One region of the Stappia sp. ABD4_338 genome, then DNA from elsewhere that is predicted to be linked to it. Evidence: predicted binding sites of a transcription regulator. Region 1 holds the regulator's gene; the other holds the start of a gene.
What was found. The regulator LexA, encoded in region 1, represses DNA repair genes until DNA is damaged. The targets are predictions, from matches to a motif close to TGTTCNNNNTGTGTTCNG.
Positions count from the first base shown of each region.

Region 1 (12,002 bases):
GCAGGAAGTTCGACGCGTAGTCGAGGTCGTTGCGCGGATACACGAACGGCTGGCCGACGTGGTACTTGTAGGCCATGGCCGCAAGCGTCGGCATCTTCGCGATCATGCGCAGGGACGCGACCATGCGCTGGTGCGGATCCGAGATGTCGGTGGAGTCATGGTAGAATGCCGAGAGCGCGCCCACGGTGCCTACCATTATTGCCATCGGATGGGCGTCCCGACGGAAGCCGGTGAAGAAGCGCGACATCTGCTCGTGGATCATCGTGTGATAGGTCACGCGATGCACGAAGTCGTCCTTCTGCGCCTTGGTCGGCAGCTCGCCGTAGAGCAGCAGGTAGCAGCTCTCCAGGAAGTCACCGTGTTCGGCCAGCTGCTCGATCGGATAGCCGCGATAGAGCAGGGTGCCCTCGTCGCCGTCGATGTAGGTGATCGCGGACTCGCACGACGCCGTGGAGGTGAAGCCGGGATCATAGGTAAAGCAGCCGGTGTCGCGGTACAGCGCGCCGATGTCGAGCACGTCCGGTCCGACGGACCCCTCGCGCATGGCGAGATCATAGGACGTGTCGCCGATGGTCAGCTTGGCAGTCTTGTCGCTCATATAGGCTACCCCCATTTGAGAGATGGGCGCCGTGCGCATCCCCGGCCCGGTTTCCGTATAAGGAGGACGGAGCCGAACGCACGGCGGGAGGAAAGGTCGGATGTTGCGTATCCCATTTGCCGACAACCCGCAAGCGCGCGGGACTGGTGCAAAGGTCGCATGGTGAGCGTGGCGTCACCTTTGGCGCGGGCGGAACCTTGCGTGCCGCTTGGGCAGGTCCGTCCGCGCCGGATTTTTCAGGCTCCGGCCTGATCGCGAATGCGGGCGAGCGATTCCGCCCGGCTCAGCACGTCCAGAACGTCGAAAACGGGCGGCGAGGTGGTGCGCCCGGTCAGCGCCGCGCGCAGCGGTTGCGCCACCTTGCCGAGCTTGAGGTCCTTTTCCTCGGCGAAGGCGCGCACGCAGGCCTCGGTGGTTTCGGCGGTGAACTCCTGAAGCGCGTCGAAACGCTCCGCGATCTCGCCGAGCATGGCCCGTGCCGCCTCGTCGAGCTGCTTGTCCGCCTTGGCGTCGAGCGAAAGCGGGCGGCTGGCCCAGAGGTAGCCGGCGCTGTCGACAAGCTCCACCAGCGTCTTGGCGCGCTCCTTGAGACCGGGGAGGGCGGCGCGGAACTTCGCCTCGTTCCCGGGGCTCGCGAGCCACTCGATCACCGGAGCGCCGTTCTCGGCATGGGGCAGATAGGCGGCGAGATCGCCCATCAGCGCCTCGATGCTTGCGTCCCGCATGTAGTGGCCGTTGAGATTCTCCAGCTTGGTCATGTCGAAACGCGACGGCGAGCGGCCGATGGCGTCGAGATCGAACCAGGAGATCATGTCGTCGGTGGAGAAGATCTCGTCGTCGCCGTGGCTCCAGCCCAGGCGGGCGAGATAGTTGCGCATGGCCGCCGGCAGGAAGCCCATGGCGCGATAGGCCTCGGCGCCGAGCGCGCCGTGGCGCTTGGACAGCTTCGCCCCGTCCGGCCCGTGGATCAGCGGGATATGCGCCATGACCGGCACGTCCCAGCCGAGCGCCTTGTAGATCAGCGTCTGGCGGGCGGCGTTGGTGAGATGGTCGTCACCGCGCACGATATGGGTGACGCCCATGTCGTGATCGTCCACGACCACCGCCAGCATGTAGGTCGGCGTGCCGTCGGAACGCAGCAGGACGAGGTCGTCCAGGTTCTCGTTCTGGAACACCACGCGTCCCTGCACCTTGTCGTCGATGACCGTTTCACCTTCCACCGGCGCCTTGAGCCGGATGGCGGGGGAAACGCCGGCCGGCGCCTCGGACGGGTCGCGGTCACGCCAGCGCCCGTCGTAGCGCGGCGGCAGGCCCTTGGCCTTCTGCTCCTCGCGCATGGCGGCAAGGTCTTCCTGCGTGGCGTAGCAGCGGTAGGCCATGCCGCGCGCCAGAAGCTCCTCGGCCACCTCGCGATGGCGCTCGGCGCGCGCGAACTGGGAGATCGGCTCGCCGTCCCAGTCCAGGCCGAGCCAGGTCAGTCCGTCGAGGATCGCGGCGATCGCCGCATCGGTCGAGCGTTCGCGGTCGGTGTCCTCGATGCGCAGCAGCATCCTGCCGCCGAAACGCTTGGCATAGAGCCAGTTGAAGAGCGCGGTGCGCGCGCCGCCGATGTGCAGGAAGCCGGTCGGCGAGGGAGCGAAACGCGTGACGACGGGAGCGGTCATGAAGGGCCTTATCGTTCTTCGGTCAGATCGTGGACGTGCCTTGGTCGTGTCCTCGGCGGATCGGGTGTCGGCCTCCGGCCCCGGAAGGAGGGCGGCCGGCACGACATGCGGCACGAGCCAGGCCACGGTGCAACCGCGTATTGGCAAGAATGGCATCTTGCGCGTGTGTCGGGTTGCATTGCACGCTGCCTGGGCCATGTGCGGCGGATCACCGTTTAGCATGGCCCTTTGCCGCTTCCCAAGGCCGAAATCCGCGTTGCCCGGTGTGGGGCGCGAGAGGATGGCCTCCACGCGAGGGGGGAGTGAGGGTGGCTCCCGCGCCGTGCCAGGGGATCTGGCGTCACCGGACCGCGACAGCACAGCCGGCGACCGCCAGGCGGGCAACGGAGACGGCGGACAGGCGGGCAACGGAGACGCGGGCAATGTGAACGCAGGCGGACGCCGGGGGGCAGCCGATGGCAGCGGGGAGCCGGGACGGTGGCCGCCGACGCGCGACGGCCGGGGCGGGGGATGACGACGGCGCCGCTCCGGGACCGGACGGAGCCGACACGATCGCGCCTGACGGCAAGGCGCCTGACGGCAAGGCTTTCGATGAGAAGACCCGTGCCCGTGGCGCGCGGCGGTTCGCCTCGCTCGCGGCCATTCTTGAGAGCCGGCGGCGCGAGCGGCGTTTTCGGGAAATCCTTGCAGACGAGGGGGACGAGCCTGGAGGCCCCTTCGTTCGCCGGATCCGGGCGGGCGTCCGGCGCGATCTGGAGGAGGGGCGCGGCCTTTCCTGGGCGAGCCTTGCCGTCGTCGCGGGGATTGCCGGGTATTTCGCCCTGCCGGCGGAGCCGTCGGCCCTTGTCGTTTGCCTGATCTCTCTCGTGTTCCTCGCGCTTGCTGTTCATGCGAGGCGGCGCGGAAGGAGTGGAGCCGTGTTCCTGCTCGCCGGGCTGCTGCTTGGCGGCGTGGGCGCGGGGGCGCTGCGCACAGCGCTTGTGGCGGCACCGGTTCTTGAGCGGGCACGCTCGCTCGCGGTCTCGGGATTCGTCGAGACGGTCGAGCAACGCCCGGGATCGCTGCGCCTGACGCTTCTGCTGCGCGAGGCCGGACGGCTACGGGCGGCCGAAATGCCCCGGCGCGTTCGTGTCACCCTGCGCGGGCGGCTCGGCGATCCGCCTCCGCGCGTGGGGACCGCCGTCTCCTTGCGCGCGCGCCTGATGCCGCCACCGGATGCGGTGATGCCGGGCGGCTATGACTTCGCCTTCCGCGCCTATTTCGCGCGTCTCGGCGCGACCGGTTTCGCCTTCACGGCGCCGCGCGAGATCGATCTCGGACCACCGCCCGTCCGCCTGAGGCTTTCCGCCGGGCTTGCGGACCTGCGGGGCGGGATCGCATCGCGCATCGCCGCCGCGCTCGGGCGCGACACGGTGGCCGGCGCGCTTGCCGTGGCGCTGATCGTCGGTGATCGCAGTGCCATTCCACCGGAGGTGACGGAGGTGCTGCGCACGACCGGCCTTGCGCATATCCTCGCGATTTCCGGACTGCACATGGCGCTGTTTTCCGGTGCGGTCTTCTTCGTGGTGCGCGCCGGGCTGGCACTCATGCGCGAGGTTTCCGACACGAAACCGATCGACCTGTGGGCGGCCGGCGCGGCCCTGGCCGCCGCCGCATTCTACCTTGCGATCTCGGGCGCCTCGGTCGCGACACAGCGCGCCTTCGTGATGACGGCTCTCGTGCTTGCCGGCCGCATGGCCGGGCGGCGCGCCCTGACGCTCAGGAACGCGGCCATCGCCGCGCTGCTGATCCTGCTGCCCGCGCCCGAATCCCTGCTCGACCCCGGCTTCCAGATGTCCTTCGCCGCCGTGGTCGCACTGATTGCCGCCTATGAGGGATTGCGCCGCATCCTGCGCGCCCGCGAGCGGAGCGACCGGGCGGCCACCGTGACGGCGGGTGCCCTGTCCGGTGGCGTCGCTCGCTGGTTCGGGGCCCTGCTGCTGACATCGCTTGTCGCGGGTCTAGCGACCGGAGCGATCGGCGCCTTCCACTTCCACCGGGTGGCGCCGCTCGGTCCTCTGGTCAACCTGCTTGCAATGCCGCTGGTGACGCTTGTCGTCATGCCCATGGCGGTCCTGGCGCTGGCACTGCTGCCGTTCGGGCTCGAGGTGCTGCCGCTGACCCTGATGGGCCTGGCGCTCGACCGGGTCGTCGCGGTTGCCACATGGGCGGACCAGTGGACGCCGGCGGAGGGCGTCGTTGGTGCCCCCTCGCTGATCGCGACGCTGCTTTTCGTGCTTGCCGGAGGTGTCCTGTGCCTCGCGCCGGGGGGCGCGCGTCGTCTGGCGCTTGTGCCCTTTCTCGCCGCCATCGGCCTGCAGGCGGTCCATCGCCAGCCGGATCTCCTGATTGCTTCGGATGGTGACGTGATCGCGCTTCGGGATGCGGACGGGCGGCTGCGGGTGAGTGCGCGTCCGGGAAGCTTCCTGTCCGGGATGTGGCTGCGGGCCGAGGGTGTTCCGTCGGCCGATCACGGGTCCCACGCGCTTGCGCGCGGCGGTGCCTATCCCCTTGCACGCGGAGGAGCACCGCCAGGCGACGGGGGCCGTGCGGCCATGTCCTGCGATCCAGGCGGTTGCGTCGCCCTTGCCCACGGTCCGGGGGGAGGGAGTGCCTTCGAGGGGATCGGGCGGCCTGATGGCAGCAGCCACGACCGCAGCAGGCATGAGGAGGGCGATTCAGGCATCAAATCAGGGGAGCGGATGACGAGGGCCGCAAGCCTGCGCCCCACTACAAGCTCGGGCCCCACTACAAGCCCGGGCGCCTCAAGCATGAGCGCTTCCGCGAACCCGGCCAGTTCTGCAGGCAGAAACGACTTCGGCGACCAGAGTCGCTTCGGAGGCCAGAGCCGCTTTGGAGTTCAGGGCGGTTTTGGCGCGCATGACCCGTATGACCCGCATGACGCAGGGCATGTCCCGCGCGCGCTGGTGTTGGCCCTGACACGAAAGCCCGAGGCGCTTGTCGGGGACTGCGCCAGGGCGGACATCCTGGTCACCCCGCTCCAGGCGCCGGCGGATTGCGCCGCGCCGATCGTCTTCGATGGCCCGCGCCTTGCTCGCGACGGCGCGGTCGCGCTGTATCTCGATCCGCGACCACCGGACGCCAAGGAAGTTGGCCTGCGCGAAACCACGACGGGACACCGCACACGCGACGGGCTGCCGTTCAGCGTGCTTGCGCGCGTCACCTATGAAACCACGCGTCCCTGGACGCCGCGTGCCCGCGCCACACCAGTCGTGTCACCGGCCTACGCCCCGGATGAGGACGACTGGCCGGCCTTCATGCGTCGCGATGCTCCGGACCTTGCCGCGTTCGAAACGACGCCATGAGGCTTTCCGTCGACCGCAGATCGCCGACGACCCGCCGGCACCCCGGTCAGTAGCGACGGAAGAGGGAGACGAGCCGCCCCTGCACGCGAACCCGGCCGGGACCGAAGATACGTGTCTCATAGGCCGGGTTGGCGGCTTCCAGCGCGATGGACGCCCCCTTCTTGCGCAGCCGCTTGAGTGTCGCTTCCTCGTCGTCCACCAGCGCGACCACGATGTCGCCGCTGTCGGCACTGTCCGTGCGACGGATCACCACCGTGTCGCCATCGAGAATGCCGGCGTCGATCATGGAATCGCCGCGCACCTCAAGCGCATAGTGCTCGCCGTTGCCGAGCAGGTCGGCGGGGATGGCAATGGAATGGCTGTGGCTCTGGATCGCCTCGATGGGAACTCCCGCAGCGATCCGGCCCATGACCGGGATCGACACGTTTTCGGTCTCCGGCATGTCCTGAGCGGGGGGCGGGGGAGGCGTGTCGGCGGGTTTTCCGAGCGATCCCTCGATGACGGAGGGCGAGAAGCCCCGGCCCCGGTTGGCCGCGAGCCCCGGCGCCACCGATTCCGGCAGCTTGACGATCTCAAGCGCCCGGGCCCGGTTGGGAAGCCGGCGAATGAAGCCACGCTCCTCGAGCGCCGTGATGAGACGGTGAATGCCGGACTTGGAGCGCAGGTCGAGCGCGTCCTTCATCTCGTCGAACGAGGGCGGAACGCCCGTCTCCTTGAGACGCTCATGTATGAAGAGGAGCAACTCGTGCTGCTTGCGCGTCAACATCCTTCGGCAATCCTCTTCCTTGGGCCGGACCGTTACGCGGAGCCCGGCCATTCGCCATACGCCCCTTGTCCGGTCTTGCCAGGCCGTCGTGCCGGCCGTGCATGGCAATCTCGTAGCGTTCGCACCACCGCTTGCGTCCATGTGCCGGCCCGTATTCGAGCCGAATTCACACGCCCGCCACCAACTGCGTGCCGCGGGCCGGATACGCCGGAAAACGTCCGTTTCGCATCGACTCAGGCGATGGACAAATCATGAACGGATCCTACCCGTTCCCGGCTTGTTCCACAACCGGCGATTTGACGGCGGAGGGAAGGTGGCGGGAGACGGGACGACAGGGGGAGGGGGATCAGCCGCGATGCAGGCGCAGCACGGGCACCGGCGCGCCGGGCTCCAGCGCTTCGGCGTGGGGCGGGCGCACCACCAGGGCGTCGGCCCGCGCGAACGTGGCGAGCATGGAGGAATCCTGCCGCTCGAAAGGCTGCACCCGTTCCACGCCGTCGTCGCCGAACACAAGGCTGGCGCGCAGGTAGTCCTCGCGCCGGTCGTTGGCCGGAACCGGACTTGCGAGCGGCAGCATTTCCCGTCGCGGTCGGGCCGCGTCCGGGTGTCCGGAAAGCGCGAGGATCAGCGGTTTCAGGAACAGCAGCGCGCAGACGAGGCTCGAGACCGGATTTCCCGGAAGACCCAGAACCCGCATGTCGTCGATGCGTCCGGCCATCAGCGGCTTTCCCGGACGCATGGCGATGCGCCAGAAGGAGAGGTCCATGCCGGCGTTGCCGAGCGCGTCCTGCACGAGATCATGGTCGCCGACCGAGGCGCCGCCGAGGGTCACGAGAATATCGGCACCAGCCGCCTGCGCCGCACGGATCTTCTCCGCGAGCGCCTCATGTGTGTCGCGCGCGATGCCGAGCATGATCGCCTCGCCGCCGCAATCCTCGACGAAAGCCGCGAGACCCGTGTCGTTCGACGCGATGATCTGGTCGGCGGCGGGATCGCCACCCGGCGCGACGAGTTCGTCGCCGGTCGCGAGAACGGCCACCTTCGGCTTGCGATGGACGCTCACGCTGCCGTGGTTCATGGCGGCGGCGAGCGCCAGTTCGCGAAAGCCGAGCCTGCGACCCTGCGCGAGCAGCACCTCGCCTTGCGCGAAGTCGAGCCCCGCGGCGCGGATGAAGCGGCCCGGGGCGGCGGCCTCGAGAGCGGTGACCCGCTCGCCCTCGCGCGTCGCGTTTTCCTGGATCAGGATCGTGTCGGCGCCCTCGGGCACGGGCGCGCCGGTGAAGATGCGCACGGCTTCGCCCGGTCCGACACGGCCGTTGAACGCGTGGCCCGCCGGGGCCTCGCCGATGACCGTGAGATGCGCGGGCGGCGCGGCGATGTCTTCGGCCCTTACCGCGTAGCCGTCCATGGCGGAGGCGGGGAAGGGGGGCTGGTCGCGATGGGCGGCGAGGTCACGCGCGAGCACCCGGCCGTTGGCCCGCGACAGCGCAATGTCCTCGCTCCCGAGCGGAACGGTGCCCGACAGCAACCGCGTGAGCGCTTCCTCGACGGAGATGAGCCCGTCGCCGCTCACGACCTGTCGTCCTGTCTGACGAGCCCGTCCGCGCCGCGCGACCAGTCGCCGGATTTTCCGCCCGACTTGGCGTTCACGCGAATGCCGCCGATCTCCATTCCCCGGTCCACGGCCTTCGCCATGTCGTAGATCGTGAGGCACGCCGTGCTGACGGCGGTAAGCGCTTCCATCTCGACGCCGGTCCGCCCCGAAACGCGTACCAGCGCGGTGACCTTCAGCCCCGGCAGCGAGTCGTCGGGCTCGATCTCGACCGCGACCTTGGACAGCGCCAGCGGATGGCAGAGCGGAATGAGCTCGTGGGTGCGCTTGGCGGCCATGATGCCGGCAATGCGCGCGATGCCGATGACGTCGCCCTTCTTGGCGTTGCCCTCACGGATCATGGCGAGCGTTTCGGGCAGCATGGTCACATGCCCCTCGGCGACCGCCTCGCGGGAGGTCTCCGCCTTGTCCGCCACATCGACCATGCTCGCCGCGCCGCTGGCGTCGAGATGGGTGAGGCGGGGCTCGCTCTCGCGCTCGCTCATGCTGCTGGTTCCCGGGCTCTCAGCCGGCGAGCGGGGCCGTGTCGCGGGCGAGCAGCGCGCGCGTCGCGCCCGCCACGTCCGCCTGGCGCATCAGGCTCTCGCCGATCAGGAAGGTGGAGATGCCGACCTTGCCCATGCGGGCGAGATCGGCGGGCGTGAAGAGGCCGGATTCCCCGACCACCAGCCGGTCGGCGGGCACCATCGGGGCAAGCTGCTCGCTGGTGGCGAGGTCGGTCTCGAAGGTCCGCAGGTTCCGGTTGTTGATGCCGATGAGCGGGGAGGACAGCTTCAGCGCCCTCTCCATCTCCCGTGCGTCATGAACCTCGAGCAGCACGTCCATGCCGAGATCCAGCGCCGTCGCCTCAAGGCTCGCCGCCGTCTCGTCGTCCAGTGCGGCCAGGATCACGAGGATGCAGTCCGCGCCCCAGGCGCGCGCCTCGTAGACCTGATAGGTCTCGTAGAGAAAATCCTTGCGCAACGCCGGCAGGCCGGTCGCCTCGCGGGCCTGGCCGAGAAACTCCGGCGCGCCCTGGAACGAGGGCCCGTCGGTGAGAACGGACAGACATGCGGCGCCTCCCTCCTCATAGGCACGGGCAAGGGCCGGAGGATCGAAGTCGGCGCGGATCAGGCCCTTGGAAGGGCTGGCCTTCTTGATCTCGGCGATGAGACCGTAGTCTCCCGCAGCCTTGCGCGCGCGAAGGGCAGCCGCGAAGCCGCGCGGGGCGGATGCGGCGGCGGCGCGCGCCTCGATCTCCGCCTGGGAGACGGCGGCCCTGGCGGCGGCGATCTCCTCGCGCTTGTAGGCCTCGATGCGGGTCAGGATGTCAGCCATGTCCGGCCTCGCGGGTCGAGACGGCGACGAGCTTCTCCAGCGTCTTGAGCGCGGCGCCGCTGTCGATCGCCTGTGCGGCAAGCTTCACGCCCTCGGCAAGGTCGCCCGCCTTGCCGGCGACCACGAGGGTCGCGCCCGCGTTCATGAGCACCGTGTCGCGATAGGCGGACGGCTTGCCCTCCAGAACCTGGCGCAGAGCCACGGCATTCTCGGGACCTTCGCCGCCCTTCAGGTCGGCGGGCGTGCACACGGGAAGGCCGACCTGTTCCGGCGTCACGTCGAAGCTGCGGATCTCGCCGTTCTTCAGTTCTGCCACATGGGTGGGACCGGTGCCGGTGATCTCGTCGAGACCGTCCGAACCGTGCACGACCCAGGCGGCCTCGGCGCCGAGCGCCTTGAGCACTTCGGCGATGGGCTCCACCCAGCGGCGGGCGAAGACGCCGACCATCTGGCGTTTCACGCCGGCCGGGTTGGACAGCGGTCCGAGCAGGTTGAAGATGGTGCGCGTGCCCAGCTCCGCGCGGGCCGGGCCCACGTGCTTCATCGCCGAGTGGTGGTTGGGCGCGAACATGAAGCCCAGGCCCGCCTCGCGAATGCAGGTGGAAATGGCCGCCGGCGGAATGTCGATGTCGACACCCAGCGCCATCAGCACGTCCGCCGCGCCGGATTTCGACGACATGGAACGGTTGCCGTGCTTGGCCACGGGAACGCCGCAGCCCGCGACCACGAAGGCCGAGCAGGTGGAGATGTTGTAGCTGCCGGAGGAATCGCCCCCGGTTCCCACCACGTCGACCGCGTCGGCGGGAGCGTCCACTGGCAGCATCTTCGCCCGCATGGTGGCCACCGCGCCGGCGATCTCGTCCACGGTCTCGCCGCGCACCCGCAGCGCCATGAGGAAGCCGCCGATCTGCGAGGGCGTCGCCGCGCCGGACATGATCGTGTCGAACGCCTGCCGGGCTTCCTCGCGCGAGAGCGCGTTTCCGTCCGCCGCCTTCGCGATCAGGGTCTTGAGGTTGCTCATCCGTGTTCCCCTTGCGGCGCTCAGCCGCCCTGGCCGGCGCCGATGACGCGGTTGAGGTTGGCCTGGTTCACGCTGACGCCGAGCGCGGCTTCCCGCTCCTGGACGTACTGGCCGATGATCGAGGCCTGAAGGGCCTCGCCAAGCCGCGTGTCGAGCGTCGCGATCTCGCCCTGTTCGCGGAAGAAGGCCGGCACCTGCACATCGGCGACGCGGTAGACCACTCGCGATCCGTCGGAGGCGGTCGCGCGGCCCACGGTTCCGACCGGGCCGGAGAAGGCGCCGCTCACCGCGTCGGCCGGCAGCGGTCCGCCGCTCGTCGAGCGCTTCACGCCCTCGGCGGTCCGCACCTCGGTGCCCCGCTCCGCCGCAAGGGCCGCAAGCTCGCCGCCGTCGTTCAGGGCGGAGACCATCTCCTCGGCGGCCGCATCGAGGCGCTTGCCGCGCTCGGCCTCGGTCCACGCGGCCACGACCTGGTCGCGCACCTCGTCAAGCGAACGGTCACGGGCCGGAACGACCTCGGAGACCTCGAACCACAGGAAGCCGGTGCGCCCCATCTGCAGCACGTCCGTCTCGATGCCCACGTCGCTGTCGAACACGTCGGAGACCAGCCCGTCCACCTCGGGAAGGGTGGCCTTGCCGCCGTCCATGGTGTTGCCCTGGGCGTCGAAGGCCGGCGGCGTGTCGAGCGTCAGGTTGAACCGTTCCGAGACCTCGGCCAGCGTCGCGCCGCCGGCGCGCGCATCCTCGATCTCGTCGTGCAGGTCGAGAATCTCGCGTGTGGCCTTTTCCACCGCGATCTCCTGGCGCAGCGTGTCCGCGACCTCCGCCAGCGGCGTCTTGTGCGCCGGGCTGACCTCGGTGACCTTGAGCAGGACCGGCGCGAAACGCCCCTCGACGAGACCGGAAGCCTCGCCCTCGCCAAGCGCGAAGGCCGCCTCAGCGATTGCCGGATCCACCAGGTCGCCGCGCGTCATCAGACCCAGGTCGATGTCCTCGGCGTTGATCTGCAGTTCGGCGAGGATGTCGTCGAAGCTCTTGCCGGCCTCGAGGGCGGCGCGCGCGGTGTCCTGCGCCTCTTCGCTCGTCAGGGAAAGCTGCAGGATGCGGCGACGCTCCGGCTCGCCGAAGCGGGAGGTGTCGGCCTCGTAGGCCTGCCGCACCTCGTCCTCGCTCACCTCGTCCGGCTTGGCGATTTTTTCCGGCGTGAGCTCCAGAAGCACGGCCTTGCGGTACTCGGGCGCGCGGAAGCGGGCCTTGTTGTCCTCGAAATAGGCCGACAGGGTCTCCGCGTCGGGGGCGGGGATCTCGCCGGCGGCCGCCGCGTCGAGAACAACGAAGTTCACCGTGCGGGTTTCGTTGGCGTGCTGGTTGAAGGCCTCGAGCATCGGCGCGGGCGTCTTGATGCCGCCGCCGAGGGCCTCGGCGATCTGGCGGCGCTCCTCGAAGCGACGACGCTCGGCGACGAACTCGTCCTCGGTGAAGCCGTTGGCCTGCAGAACGCGGGCGAGCAAGGCGCGGTCGAAACCGCCGCCGGGCGCCTGGAAGGCGGGCGCGGTCTGGATCAGGCGCACCATCTCTTCGTCGGAGACGCCAAGGTTGAGGTCGGTCGCGGTCTGGTTCAGCGCGGCTTCCGCGAGAAGCTGGCCGAGCACCTGGCCC
Region 1 is NZ_CM149982.1:2,041,896-2,053,897, reverse strand. It holds gene gltA (citrate synthase) at 1-598, opposite strand, end outside; gene gltX (glutamate--tRNA ligase) at 835-2,262, opposite strand; gene ACYX4S_RS09465 (ComEC/Rec2 family competence protein) at 2,718-5,627, shown strand; gene lexA (transcriptional repressor LexA) at 5,674-6,393, opposite strand; gene ACYX4S_RS09455 (molybdopterin molybdotransferase MoeA) at 6,740-7,966, opposite strand; gene moaC (cyclic pyranopterin monophosphate synthase MoaC) at 7,963-8,490, opposite strand; gene trpC (indole-3-glycerol phosphate synthase TrpC) at 8,510-9,322, opposite strand; gene trpD (anthranilate phosphoribosyltransferase) at 9,315-10,343, opposite strand; gene ACYX4S_RS09435 (peptidylprolyl isomerase) at 10,364-12,002, opposite strand, start outside.

Region 2 (12,002 bases), 970 kb from region 1:
GAGCGCACCGCGTCCGCCCGGGCGCGCCACGAGGGCGCGCGTGCGCCGCTCGGCGAGGCTGAGGCGGCGCTCTCCAGGCTGGAAACGGAAGCCCGAACGCTCGCGGAGGTTCTGGGCGAGGGGCAGTCCGGCGACCGGCCGGCCGTGGTCGAGGACATGTCCGCCAGTCCGGGCTACGAAACCGCGCTGGGCGCGGCCCTGGGCGAGGACCTGGACGCCCCGCTCGGTGGCGATGCTCCCATGCGCTGGTCGAACGCCGACGAAGGCGGGAAGCAGGATGATCCATCGTTGCCCGCCGGCGCGGAACCTCTCTCCGCCCATGTCGAGGCGCCCGGCGCGCTCGCCCGTAGGCTTGCCCAGATCGGCGTCGTGGAATCCGGGCAGGGGGAGGTGCTGGCCCGCGCGCTCGCACCCGGCCAGCGTCTCGTGACGCGGGACGGCGCCCTGTGGCGCTGGGACGGCTTTCGGATCGATGCCGATGCGCCGACACCGGCCGCGCAACGCCTTGCGCGCAAGAATCGTCTTGCCGCGCTGGATGGCGAGATCGCGCTTGCCGCGGAGACGCTCGAGGCAAGGCGAGCCGGGTTCGAGGAACTGGGAGAGGCCCTGCGGCAGGCGGGGGATGCGGAAGGAGCGGCGCGCCAGCGTGTTCGCGACCTGCGTGGTCAGGCGGAGACCGAACGGCAGCGCGTGCTGCGGCTGGAACGTGCCCATGCCGAGGCCGAGGCGCGTCTCGGCTCGCTGCGCGATGCGCTGGAGCGTCTGACCGGAGACCTCGAGGATGCACGCATGGCGGCTGCGGAGGCGGGCGAGGCCATGCGCGAGATCGAGGAAGACGAGGGACTTGCCCGGGCGATCGAGGAAGCGCGCGCCGCTCTTTCCGAAGCCAGGGCCGCTCAGTCGCGCGAGCGCGCGGCGGCCGAGGGAATCGCCAGGGAAGGCGAGATGCGACGCCGTCGCGTCGAGGCGATCGCGCGTGAACGGGCCGCCTGGACCCAGCGTGCGGCCGGAGCCCGCGAACAGGTGGAGACGCTTCGCGACCGCATGGAAGCTGCGGAAGAGGAGCGTGCGGACCTGATCGAGGCACCCGACGACATCGAGATCCGTCGTCGCGACTTGCTGAGCGGGATTTCAAGGGCGGAAGCCGAGAGGCAGGCGGCCGACGACGCGCTGGTCGCCGCCGAGACGCATCAGCGAGAGGCGGATCAGGCCGCACAGGCTGCGTTGTCCGCGCTCTCGCAGGCGCGTGAGCGAAAGATTCGCGCCGAGGAGAGGCTGGGGGCGGCCACATCGCGCAAGGCCGAGATCGAGGCTCTGATCGACGAGGCCCTGGAAGTGCCCGTGACCGCACTGCCGGGGCTTGCGGGACTGAAGGAAGGCGCACCGCTGCCCGATCCCGACTCCATCGAGCGGCGCGTTGAACGTCTCAAGGCGGAGCGTGAGCGCCTTGGGGGCGTCAACCTGCGCGCCGAGGACGAGCTGCGGGAGATCGAGGACCAGCGCGGCACGCTGACCGGCGAACGCGACGATCTGATCGAGGCGATCAAACGGCTTCGCGGCGCGATCTCCAACATCAATCGCGAGGCGCGCGAACGGCTTCTCAACGCCTTCGACACCGTGAACGGGCATTTCCAGCGTCTCTTCACGCATCTCTTCGGCGGCGGAACGGCCGAGCTTCAACTCGTCGATGCCGATGATCCGCTCGATGCCGGCCTCGAGATCATCGCCCGCCCGCCCGGCAAGAAGCCGCAGACGATGACCCTTTTGTCGGGTGGCGAACAGGCGCTCACCGCGATGGCGCTGATCTTTGCCGTCTTCCTGACCAATCCGGCGCCCATCTGCGTGCTCGACGAGGTCGATGCGCCGCTGGATGACGCCAATGTCGAGCGCTACTGCGACCTTCTTGACGAGATGACGCGCTCCACCGCGACCCGCTTTGTCGTCATCACTCACAATCCGATCACGATGGCGCGGATGAACCGGCTTTTCGGCGTGACCATGGCCGAGCGCGGGGTCTCGCAGCTCGTCTCCGTCGACCTGGAGACCGCGGAGCGATTCCTCGAGGTCGTGTAAGCGGGCATCGAGGCTGCGCGGGGCGGCCGGCAAAAAGCGCGCAAGGGACTGTTGCGCGCCTGTGTGTGGACTGGAAAAGCGATATAAAACAATAGGTTGAATGCACTCTATGTCGCCTTGACAGGGGCGGGGGTGCCGACTATGGTGCGCCCGACTTTCAGGGGCAGGCGGCGTTCGCCGGTGTGGTTCGAGAAAAGGAGACGGCAGGTGATGTCTCCGGACAGGAACGGACCGGACAGCGAGAGGCGGCTCACGGAAGCGGAACTGTCCGAGCGAAGGAGCCGGCTGGTTCGTGAGCTCGAGGAGCGATCCGGAACCAAGGAGAAATCCGGTCCGGCAAGCACCTCGTCCACGGGTCAGGGAGCCGCTCAGGCCATGAAGCTATCGACGGAGTTCGTCGCCGGCGTTCTGGTTGGAGCGGGGATCGGCTGGTTGATTGACCGCAGTGCAGGCACGTCTCCCTGGGGGCTGATCGTGTTCTTGCTGCTGGGCTTCGTTGCCGGGGTGCTCAATGTGTTGCGATCCGCCGGAGTTGTGGCGGACCCAGCGCAGGAGCGTCGAGGCGACCGTGACGGACGGACCTGAACCAGATACGGCGCGAAAGCGTTCCATGCGACCGCTAAAGAGGGGCTGACCCGGTGGCGAACGACCCGATCCATCAGTTCCAGATTACCAAGCTTGTTCCGATCGAGGTCGGCGGGCTTGATCTGTCCTTCACCAATTCGGCTCTTTTCATGGTCGTGACGACCGCGACCGTGGCCATGTTCCTGATCCTGTCGACGAGCGGGCGCGGCCTCGTTCCCGGCCGCTGGCAGTCGATCGCGGAAATGAGCTACGAGTTCGTTGCCGGAACCTTGCGAAGTTCAGCCGGCAACGAGGGGATGCGCTTCTTCCCGCTCGTGTTTTCGCTGTTCATGTTCGTCCTGATGGCGAACCTGCTCGGCATGTTCCCCTACTTCTTCACCGTCACCAGCCACATCATCGTCACCTTCGCTCTGTCGATCCTGGTGATCGGGACCGTGCTGGTCTACGGCTTCGCCCGCCACGGGCTGAAGTTCCTCAAGCTGTTCACGCCGGATGGCGTGCCGCCCGCGCTGTTCATTCTCGTGACGCCGATCGAGATCATCTCGTTCCTGTCGCGTCCGGTCAGCCTGTCGGTTCGTCTTTTCGCGAACATGCTTGCGGGTCACATCACGCTCAAGGTCTTCGCCGGCTTCGTCACGTCGCTCCTCGCGGCGGAAGGGCTTGGCGTGTTCGGCCCGGTCTTCTCCATCCTGCCGCTCGGCATGACGGTGGCCCTGACCGGTCTCGAGTTCCTCGTGGCCTTCCTTCAGGCCTACGTGTTCACGGTTCTGACTTGCATGTACCTCAACGATGCCCTGCATCCGAGCCACTAGAAGTCAGTTTGGTTCGGCTCCGCAATAAGGCGGAGCCGTCGTTACGTCGCTGCAATCTCATCTCAAGGAGCAAGTGTCATGGAAGCTGAAGCAGCAAAGTACATCGGTGCGGGTCTCGCCTGCCTCGGCATGGCCGGTACCGCTCTCGGCCTCGGCAACATTTTCGGCAGCTACCTCTCGGGCGCGCTGCGCAACCCGTCTGCCGCCGACGGCCAGTTCGGCCGCCTCATCTTCGGCTTTGCCGTGACCGAGGCGCTCGGCATCTTCTCGCTTCTCGTCGCTCTTCTCCTGCTCTTCGCCGTCTAAGACCGCGTTAGATCAGCGTCAGCGACGCAAAAGTTCGGCCGGGCGCAGGTCTTGCGCCCGGCTGCGCATCCGGCATCCCGGATGCGTGACTGTCTGCGGCATTGGAGACGAAAATGGCCACGACCGGCGCCGAGTCCCAGAGCGATAGCAACGCCCACGGCGTTATCGAGATTCCCGCCGACGAGCATTCGGTCGGCACGTTCCCGCCGTTTGACGGCTCGACCTATGCCTCGCAGATCCTGTGGCTGGCCATCACCTTCGGCCTGCTCTACTGGATCATGAGCAAGGTTGCGCTTCCGCGCATCAGCGGCATCCTCGAGGATCGCCGCGACCGAATTGCCGGCGACCTCGCCGAGGCGAACCGCCTGAACGAGGAAAGCAACGCCGCCATCGCCGCTTACGAGCAGGCGCTTGCGGAGGCGCGCGACAAGGCTCACGGCATCGCGCAGGAGACGCGCGACAAGCTGAAGGCCGATATCGATCGCCGCCGCGAGGAGACCGAGGGCCAGCTCTCCGAGAAGCTTTCGGCCGCCGAGAAGCGCATCTCCGAGATCAAGGGCGAGGCTCTCGCCAGCGTTGGCGAGATTGCTTCAGAGACCACTGCCGCTCTCGTCGAGAGCCTTGTCGGCAAGGCGCCGACGAAGGCGGACCTGAAAAAGGCCGTCGACGCGGCGATGAAGTGAGGACGCTCTGATGGACGCCACAGCATGGGCCCTGGTCGGCCTCATTCTCTTCCTGGGCATCATTGCCTATTACAAGGTTCCGGGCATGATTTCCGGCGCGCTGGACAAGCGCGCGGACACCATCCGCAAGGAACTCGATGACGCCCGCCGTCTGCGCGAGGAGGCCCAGGCCCTTCTCGCCGACTACCAGCGCCGCCGCAACGAGGCGGAAGCCGAGGCCGAGGGCATCGTTGCTGAGGCAAAGCGCGAGGCAGAGCGCATGACCGTCGAGGCCAACGAGGCGCTTGACGATCTCATCGCGCGCCGCACCGCCGCCGCAGAGGCCAAGATCTCCCAGGCCGAGGGGCAGGCGATTGCCGAGGTCCGCGCCAGGGCAACCGATCTGGCCGTCATGGCGGCTCGCGAGATCCTTGAAAAGACGGTGCCGGGCAAGGTCGGCGACGACCTGCTCTCCAAGAGCATCACCGAGGTCAAGACCCGCCTCAACTGATCAGGCGGATCGTCCGGGCTCTTCCGGAGATCACCAGAGACAAGTGAAATGGCCCCGGATCGTACGGTCCGGGGCCATTTTCGTTTGTGTGGTGGCTGCCCGACAGTGCCTTGGGCGGGATCAGCCGGCGGCATCCAGCAGCGTCGCGATCGGACGAAAGCTCTTGCGGTGAAGCGGCGTCACGCCAGCGGTGGCAAGTGCTGCCGCATGGGCTGCCGTGCCATAGCCCTTGTGACGGGCAAGGCCGTGGTCCGGCCAGACCGGATCCATGCGCTTCATGAGCCGGTCCCGCGCGACCTTGGCGACGATGGACGCGGCGGCGATGCACTGCAGTCGGGCATCGCCCTTCACGACCGCGATCCCCGGAGCAGGAAGGCCCGGGGGCACATCGCGGCCGTCGACAAGGCAGAAGGAGGGTGCCATCTCGAGTGCGCAGACCGCCTGTGCCATTGCGCCGAGCGTGGCGGCACGAATGTTGAGCGAGTCGATTGTAGCCGGCGACGCGAAGGCCAGTCCCACGTGGGCCTTGGCGAGGATCTCCTCGTAAAGACCTTCACGGGTGGCTTCGCTCAACGCCTTGGAATCGGCAAGTCCTTGCGGAATGTCGCCTGGTGCCAGAATCACGGCCGCCACGGCGACCGGCCCGGCCCAGGGGCCGCGCCCCGCTTCATCGATGCCCGCGAGCCGGTTGTCGAAAGTCGCCGCGATCCGGGCTTCCGCTTCCGGATCCATCGTTTCCGGAACGTCGATCCTGTCGAAGAGCGGCATCGCGCCTTTCTGGGACATGGGCAATCCTTGGAGGTGTGAGCAGGCGAAGGGCGGCGTGTTGCGGACAGTCCTGCCCAATCCGGTCCCGCCTGACAAGCCTCGGCCCCGGACATGCCTCGTTTATGGGGCCCCCTAGAAAAGCCTGAGCTGTACCCCGCCGGCCTGGGGGGCAAGGAAGTTCTCCGCGGAAAGGCTTCTGCGGCGCTGGTTGAAGCCGATGCGTTTCGCGGCAATCTGGAACCGCCTGGCGAGCTGGTCTGCATAGGGACCTTCGCCCTTCATCCGCTTCTGCCACTGGGCATCATAGTCCTTTCCGCCGCGCATGGAGCGGATGAGGTTCATCACATGGCGGAAACTGTCCGGCCGGTGCCGCAACAACCAGTCGCGAAACAGCGGGCTGACCTCGATGGGCAGCCGGAGAAGGATGTATCCGGCCTCTCGCGCCCCTGCTTCATAAGCGGCTTCCAGGATCTTCTCCATCTCGGAATCCGTGAGGGCGGGAATGACGGGGGCGACCATGACGCTCGCCGGCACGCCCGCCTCGTTGAGTCCCCGGATCGCGGCAAGGCGCTTCTCGGGAGTTGCGGCGCGCGGCTCCATGGAGCGTGCGAGCTTGCGGTCGAGCGTGGTGACGGACAGGGCGACTTTCACCAGACCCCGTTCTGCCATTGGCGCCAGAATGTCGAGATCGCGCAGAACCAGCGCCGATTTGGTTACGATGCCCACCGGGTGATTGCAGCGGTCGAGCACCTGAAGGATGTCGCGCATCACCTTCCAGTCGCGCTCGATGGGCTGATAGGGGTCGGTGTTCGTGCCGATGGCAATGGTGCGGGGCGTGTAGCCCGGCCGGGAAAGCTCGCGCTCGAGAAGCTCGGCCGCATTGGGCTTCACGGTCAGGCGGCTTTCGAAGTCGAGCCCCGGCGAAAGTCCCACATAGGCGTGGCTCGGCCGGGCGAAACAATAGATGCAACCGTGCTCGCACCCCCGGTAGGGATTGATCGAGCGATCGAAGGAGATGTCGGGCGACTCATTGCGCGTGATGATCGTGCGCGCGCGTTCCTCGTTGACCTGCGTGCGAAGGGCCTGGATTTCGTCAAGCGTTCCCCAGCCGTCATCGAAGGCTTCGAGAGCCTCCTTCTCGAACCGGCCCGCCATGTTGAGGCCTGCACCGCGTCCGCGCGCGCCGGCAATATCGCCTTCGGGCCGCGAACCCGGCTCGGGCACTTGCACCTGATCGGGTGCTGGGGGGAGTGAAAATCCCATTGTTTCAAGCCCTGCACGTCACCTGTTGGGAACCGTTCGGCCGACGGGCTTAGCGCCAGCCCGAGAGTGAACATAACAGGAACATTTTGCGCTTGAAAGAGGGATGCGTGGCACGACTGAAGAACGGACCGCCCCGGCGGGGTGGCGGGGCGGTCCGGTCCAGGGTCCTTGATCAGCCGCCGCTGTTCTTCTGCGCGACGGCCTGAAGCTCGGCCTCGGACAGGGAGCCGTTGCCGTCCGTATCGGCCGCGGTGAACTCCTCCATGGTCATGTTCGGAATGACGGCGGTCACCTCCGAATAGGACAGCTCGCCGCTGCCGTCCGCGTCGATGTCGTCGAAGGTGACGCCCTGTGCAGCGGCGGCGCCGGCCCAGGCGAGGGGGCTCAGGGTGGCAAGCGCGATGATCGTCTTCTTCATGGTCGGTTTCCTTTCCATGTTCCGGTTCGGCGGCGGCCTCTGGCCTGTCAGCCGGTGGTCGATCCCGTGTCGTCCACGGAAGGAAAGGTGGTGGCGCTGTCGGACGTGAAGACGTCAGGGAGAAGGTCATTGAGGGATAAGAAGATGGCAGGCCAAAGATGAGGCCGAAAAACGTCAGGGTTCCCTGCGATTAGAAAGAAAAACGGACCACATGGAAGTGCCATTTGGACGGAAAGCCGCTCCGGCCTCGTCGTAAATTGCAGGGGTGTTTCGTCATCGTGCCGCCAGGCCCGCCAAAACAAGGCAGGATCGTCGCGTCCTGATCGTGAAAGGCGAGCCGGTGAAGCGCCAGGTGCCCCTTCAGCGCCTCAATGTGTCGCTCGGCCGCTCCCCGTAGGTCCGCCGATAGGCAAGCGCCGCGCGCCCCAGGTGCGTGAAACCGCAGGCGTGGATCATCTCGGTCACACTGGCATCGCCATCACCCGACAGCAGGCGCTCATGAAGAAGGGCGAGGCGGCGACGTTCGAGCGCGGCCGTGACCGTCTCGCCCCGGTGCCGCCGGAAGCCCGCCTGCAGGGCCCGGACGGAGCAGCCGCAGTGGTGCGCGAGCGCGGCCATGTCAAGCGGTTCCTCAAGCCTTGCGTCCAGATAGTCGAGTGCCCGGGTGATCCGGGCGGGCGGCGTGAAGGTTTCGGGGGCGGTTCCCAGCAGCCGCGTCCGGTGGGTGCTGTCTTGTCCCCACACAAGTGTCTGGACGATCGTCTCTCCAAGGCGCGCGAGCGCCGGCTCGGACGCGCCGCCGGCGGTGTCCGCAAGTGCCGCGAGATGGGCAACCTGCGCGCGGAGCGTTTGCCCGAACCCGTCATCGAGGCGCACTCCCGCCTCGAACACCAGATCTCCGACATCGTCCTGGAGCAAGTCTGCCAGGGCGGCTTCGACCGGTGCGCGATCGAGCATGAGGATGAGCTGGCCGCAGGATGCGCGCCAGCGCATGACGGCGGGGCGCGTTGGCGAAAGCAGCGAGGCGGTGCGGCCGGGGCCGGTTTCGCAGCTTCCGCCGGAAAGGCGGATCTCGGCGGACCCGCGCAAGGGAATCTGGAGCAGGAAGAAGCGTTCCAGGCAACCGGGGTCGATCTCCACGTCGCCGCCGTAGGAAACGTAGTTGATCGAGCCGCCTGGAAAACGGCGGTGGTTGTGCAGGGCGTTGAAGTCCTTAGCCCTGTCGAGGGGGCTGAGCCGGTGCGCGCAGAAAATTCGCCCGACCTGCTCGGCCGCCTGGTGGACGTCTCGCGTCGCCACTTTCGCATGGTCGGCAAGCGGCACGCGCGCCCCCCTCATGGCGCACCTGTCATGACTGTTCCGTCCTCTGGAAACCGGACCGTTCGCGGCCCTTGTTGAGAAAAAAGCCTAGCACGCCCCCGGCGGTGCGTCATCCGGGACGGCGAGCCGGCAAAAGGGGCGCCGCGTCGTCATGCGGACAGATGTTGCGTTCAGCGGATAGACGGCCGCGCCGAACCCGGGCTTTCATGATGAGGCGAGAACACGCGCGCGCCGGCGAACCGGCAGCACGCACCGCACCAGAGGACGGATCAAAGCCGCGCGCGTTGCGGCGCGTTTCAGGGGAGAATTGCTATGAACAAGGCGATCGCCAACATGGTGAAGGTCAACACCGATCCGGGCATCACCCCGGCGGGGACCGGCCATGACGGGGTGGAGTGGAACATTCTCGGCCACACCTACTGGATGAAGACCGAAGGCGAGGCATGCTTCTCCTTCGAGACGCTCGACCCGCCGGGAACCTTCGTGCCGCCGCACATCCATCCCACCCAGGACGAGTTCATCTACGTGCTGGAGGGACGTTTCGACCTCTACCTGGATGGCGAGCACCATCAGGCCCATCCCGGCGACGTGGTGCGAATGCCCATGGGCATTCCCCATGGCTACTACAATCTGACCGACACCGCCGCGCGCGCGATCTTCTGGGTCAGTCCGGCACGGCGCCTGCGCGAGCTCTTCGACAATCTGCACAATCTCGGGGACCCGGCGGAAGTCGTGCGCCAGTCCGCGCTGCGCGAGGTGCATTTCCTCAAGCCCGAGGACATGGCCTTCGATCCGCTCAAGCTGAGCGTCTGAACAGCAAGGGCGTGCCCTCCGCCGGACGGGGGCAACGCCTCGGACACCGGGACATTTCACATGGTCAAACGCAAGCGCGTCTGCGTCATCGGCGCCGGCGTGAGCGGACTTGCGTCCGCGCGCGCCTTTCGGGACAAGGGGCATGAGGTCACCGTTCTCGAACGGAGCCACGAGCTTGGCGGGGTCTGGGGGCCTGCGCGCTCCTATCCGGGCATTCGCACCCAAAGCCCCAAGGATCTCTACCGCTACACCGGCTTGTCCATGCCGGAGGATTATCCGGAGTGGCCAAGCGGGGCACAGGTCCATGCCTATCTGACGGACTTCGCCGGCACGTTCGGCCTGCTTCCTCTCATCCGTTTCCGCCATACGGTGACCGCCATGGAGCGCGCCGCGAGTGGGGGCTGGAACCTTTCGGTCGAGGACGGTGAGGGTGAAAGCAGCGTCCAGCACTACGACTTCGTCGTGGTCGCCAGCGGTACGTTCACGGACCCCAACCGATTGCGGCACAGGGGCGACGACGAATTTGTCGCCCGGGGTGGCAGCATCCTGCATTCCAGCGAATACACCGATCCGGCAATCGTGCGTGGACGCAAGGTGGTGGTGCTCGGCTTCTCCAAGTCGGCGACCGACGTTGCCGTCAACGCGGTGAAGGAGGGCGCGGAGGAGGTGACGGTCGTCTATCTGGAGCCGGTGTGGCGTGTTCCCTACCGTTTCGCCGGGCTCGTGAACTTCAAGCACATCCTTTACTGCCGTGCGTCGGAGATCATGTTCCCGCCCTGGAGCGAGGGGCGGGTCGCCAAGGTGGTCCGTGCGCTGACGAAACCCCTGGTCTGGGCGAACTGGAGAGGGCTCGAGGCCCTGCTGACGCTCCAGTTCGGATTGAAGAAAAACGGTCTGCGCCCGAAGGCGCCGGTGGACGATACCATTGCCTGTGGCCTGTCCATCGCGACCGAAGGGTTCTTCGACCTCGTCTCGAAGGGCAGGATCAGGACCGTGAAAGGTACTTTCGAGAGGTATGAGGACGGCGAGGTGATCCTGTCGGGCGGTGAGCGCCTGCCGGTCGATGTCGCGATCCAGGCGGTCGGCTGGAAACTTGGGGTGCCCTTCCTCGACGAGGCCACGAAGGATGCGCTGATCGACGATGACGGTCAGTACCGGCTCTATCGCCTGGTTGCCAATCCAGACGTGCCGGACCTCGGATGCGTGGGGTTCAACTCGAGCTTCGCCACCGTCCTGACCAGCGATATCGCGGCCCAGTGGCTCGTGCGCTACGCGGACGGGATGCTCGCGAAGCAGCCTGGCCCGGATGACATGCGGCGCTGGATCGACGAGCACCTGAAATGGCGCAGAACCGTTCGTCCCGCCGCACGCGTTTATGGCGGTCTGTGTTCAGCGCCCTATCATTTTCGCCATATGGACGAACTGCTCGCCGACATTGGCGCGCGCAAGCGCCGCCGCAATCCCCTGGCGGAAACGTTCCTGCCGCCGGATGCGAATGCCTACGCCCGCTTTCTGGACAGCGCGCCCGCCTACAGTGCGGAGTGAACACGTCACATGAGAAAGGGGCCGGCGTTGGCCGGCCCCTTGAACAATGCATCGTCGTGCCTGAGCGGCCCGGGCCACACCCTAAAGCTCGAACTGATAGGTCGCCGGGGTCCAGCGATATCCCTCGCCGACCTTTTCCACGTAGCCGATGGCGGGAAAGGGCATGTGGTAGCCGGAGATGGCCAGCCCGTCGGTCGCCGCCATGTCGAAGATGCGCTTGCGGGTCGCGACGGCCTTCTCCTTGTCCATGTCGTAGCGCACGTGCCACTCGGGACGCTGGACGGAGGCGGCGAAGTGGTTGGCCACATCGCCCCAGATCATCAGCTCCTGGCCGTCGCTTTCCAGATGGAAGGACATGTGGCCCGGCGTGTGGCCGGAGGTGTCGAGACCGGTGATGCCGGAAACGACCGCGTCCCCGTCACCGATGAAGGTCATCTTCTCGGCGAGCGGCACAACGTTGGAGCGCACCAGGTTGGCACCGCGTTCGGCCGCCGTGCCCATGCGGTCGTCGGAGGACCAGAAGTCGTACTCCGTCTGGCCGGTCACGTAGCGGGCGTTGGCGAAGACAGGAGCGCCATCCTTCATCAGTCCGCCGATGTGGTCGCCGTGCATGTGGGTGATGACCACCGTGTCGATCTGGTCGGTGGAATAGCCGGCCGCCTCGAGCTGGGCCGCGAGCTTGCCGGTCTCCCCGCCAAGGCCGGTGTCGAAAAGAACCAGTTCGGACCCGGTGTTGACGAGCACCGGCGTGAAACCGTTGACCATCCTGTCCGTCGGCAGGTTGTTTTCCCGCATCAGTTCGGCGACGGCATCGGCTTCCTGGTCCTCTCCGAAGATGGGGTGCGGGCCGTCCATCGCGCGTGCGGCGTCGCGCAGGGTCGTGACTTCGAAGCTGCCGAGCTTGATGCGATGGAACGCGGGCGCGG
Region 2 is NZ_CM149982.1:3,015,069-3,027,070, reverse strand. It holds gene smc (chromosome segregation protein SMC) at 1-2,073, shown strand, start outside; gene ACYX4S_RS13615 (AtpZ/AtpI family protein) at 2,284-2,658, shown strand; gene ACYX4S_RS13610 (F0F1 ATP synthase subunit A) at 2,712-3,470, shown strand; gene ACYX4S_RS13605 (F0F1 ATP synthase subunit C) at 3,549-3,776, shown strand; gene ACYX4S_RS13600 (F0F1 ATP synthase subunit B) at 3,890-4,459, shown strand; gene ACYX4S_RS13595 (F0F1 ATP synthase subunit B) at 4,470-4,949, shown strand; gene ACYX4S_RS13590 (ribonuclease HII) at 5,070-5,735, opposite strand; gene ACYX4S_RS13585 (PA0069 family radical SAM protein) at 5,850-6,980, opposite strand; gene ACYX4S_RS13580 (hypothetical protein) at 7,153-7,398, opposite strand; gene ACYX4S_RS13575 (AraC family transcriptional regulator) at 7,759-8,736, opposite strand; gene ACYX4S_RS13570 (cupin domain-containing protein) at 9,031-9,531, shown strand; partial or broken gene ACYX4S_RS13565 (flavin-containing monooxygenase) at 9,565-11,076, shown strand; gene ACYX4S_RS13560 (MBL fold metallo-hydrolase) at 11,158-12,002, opposite strand, start outside.
Region 2: ACYX4S_RS13585 (PA0069 family radical SAM protein) is a predicted target of LexA. The motif match lies at 7,047-7,064, and genes of this name have one in related genera.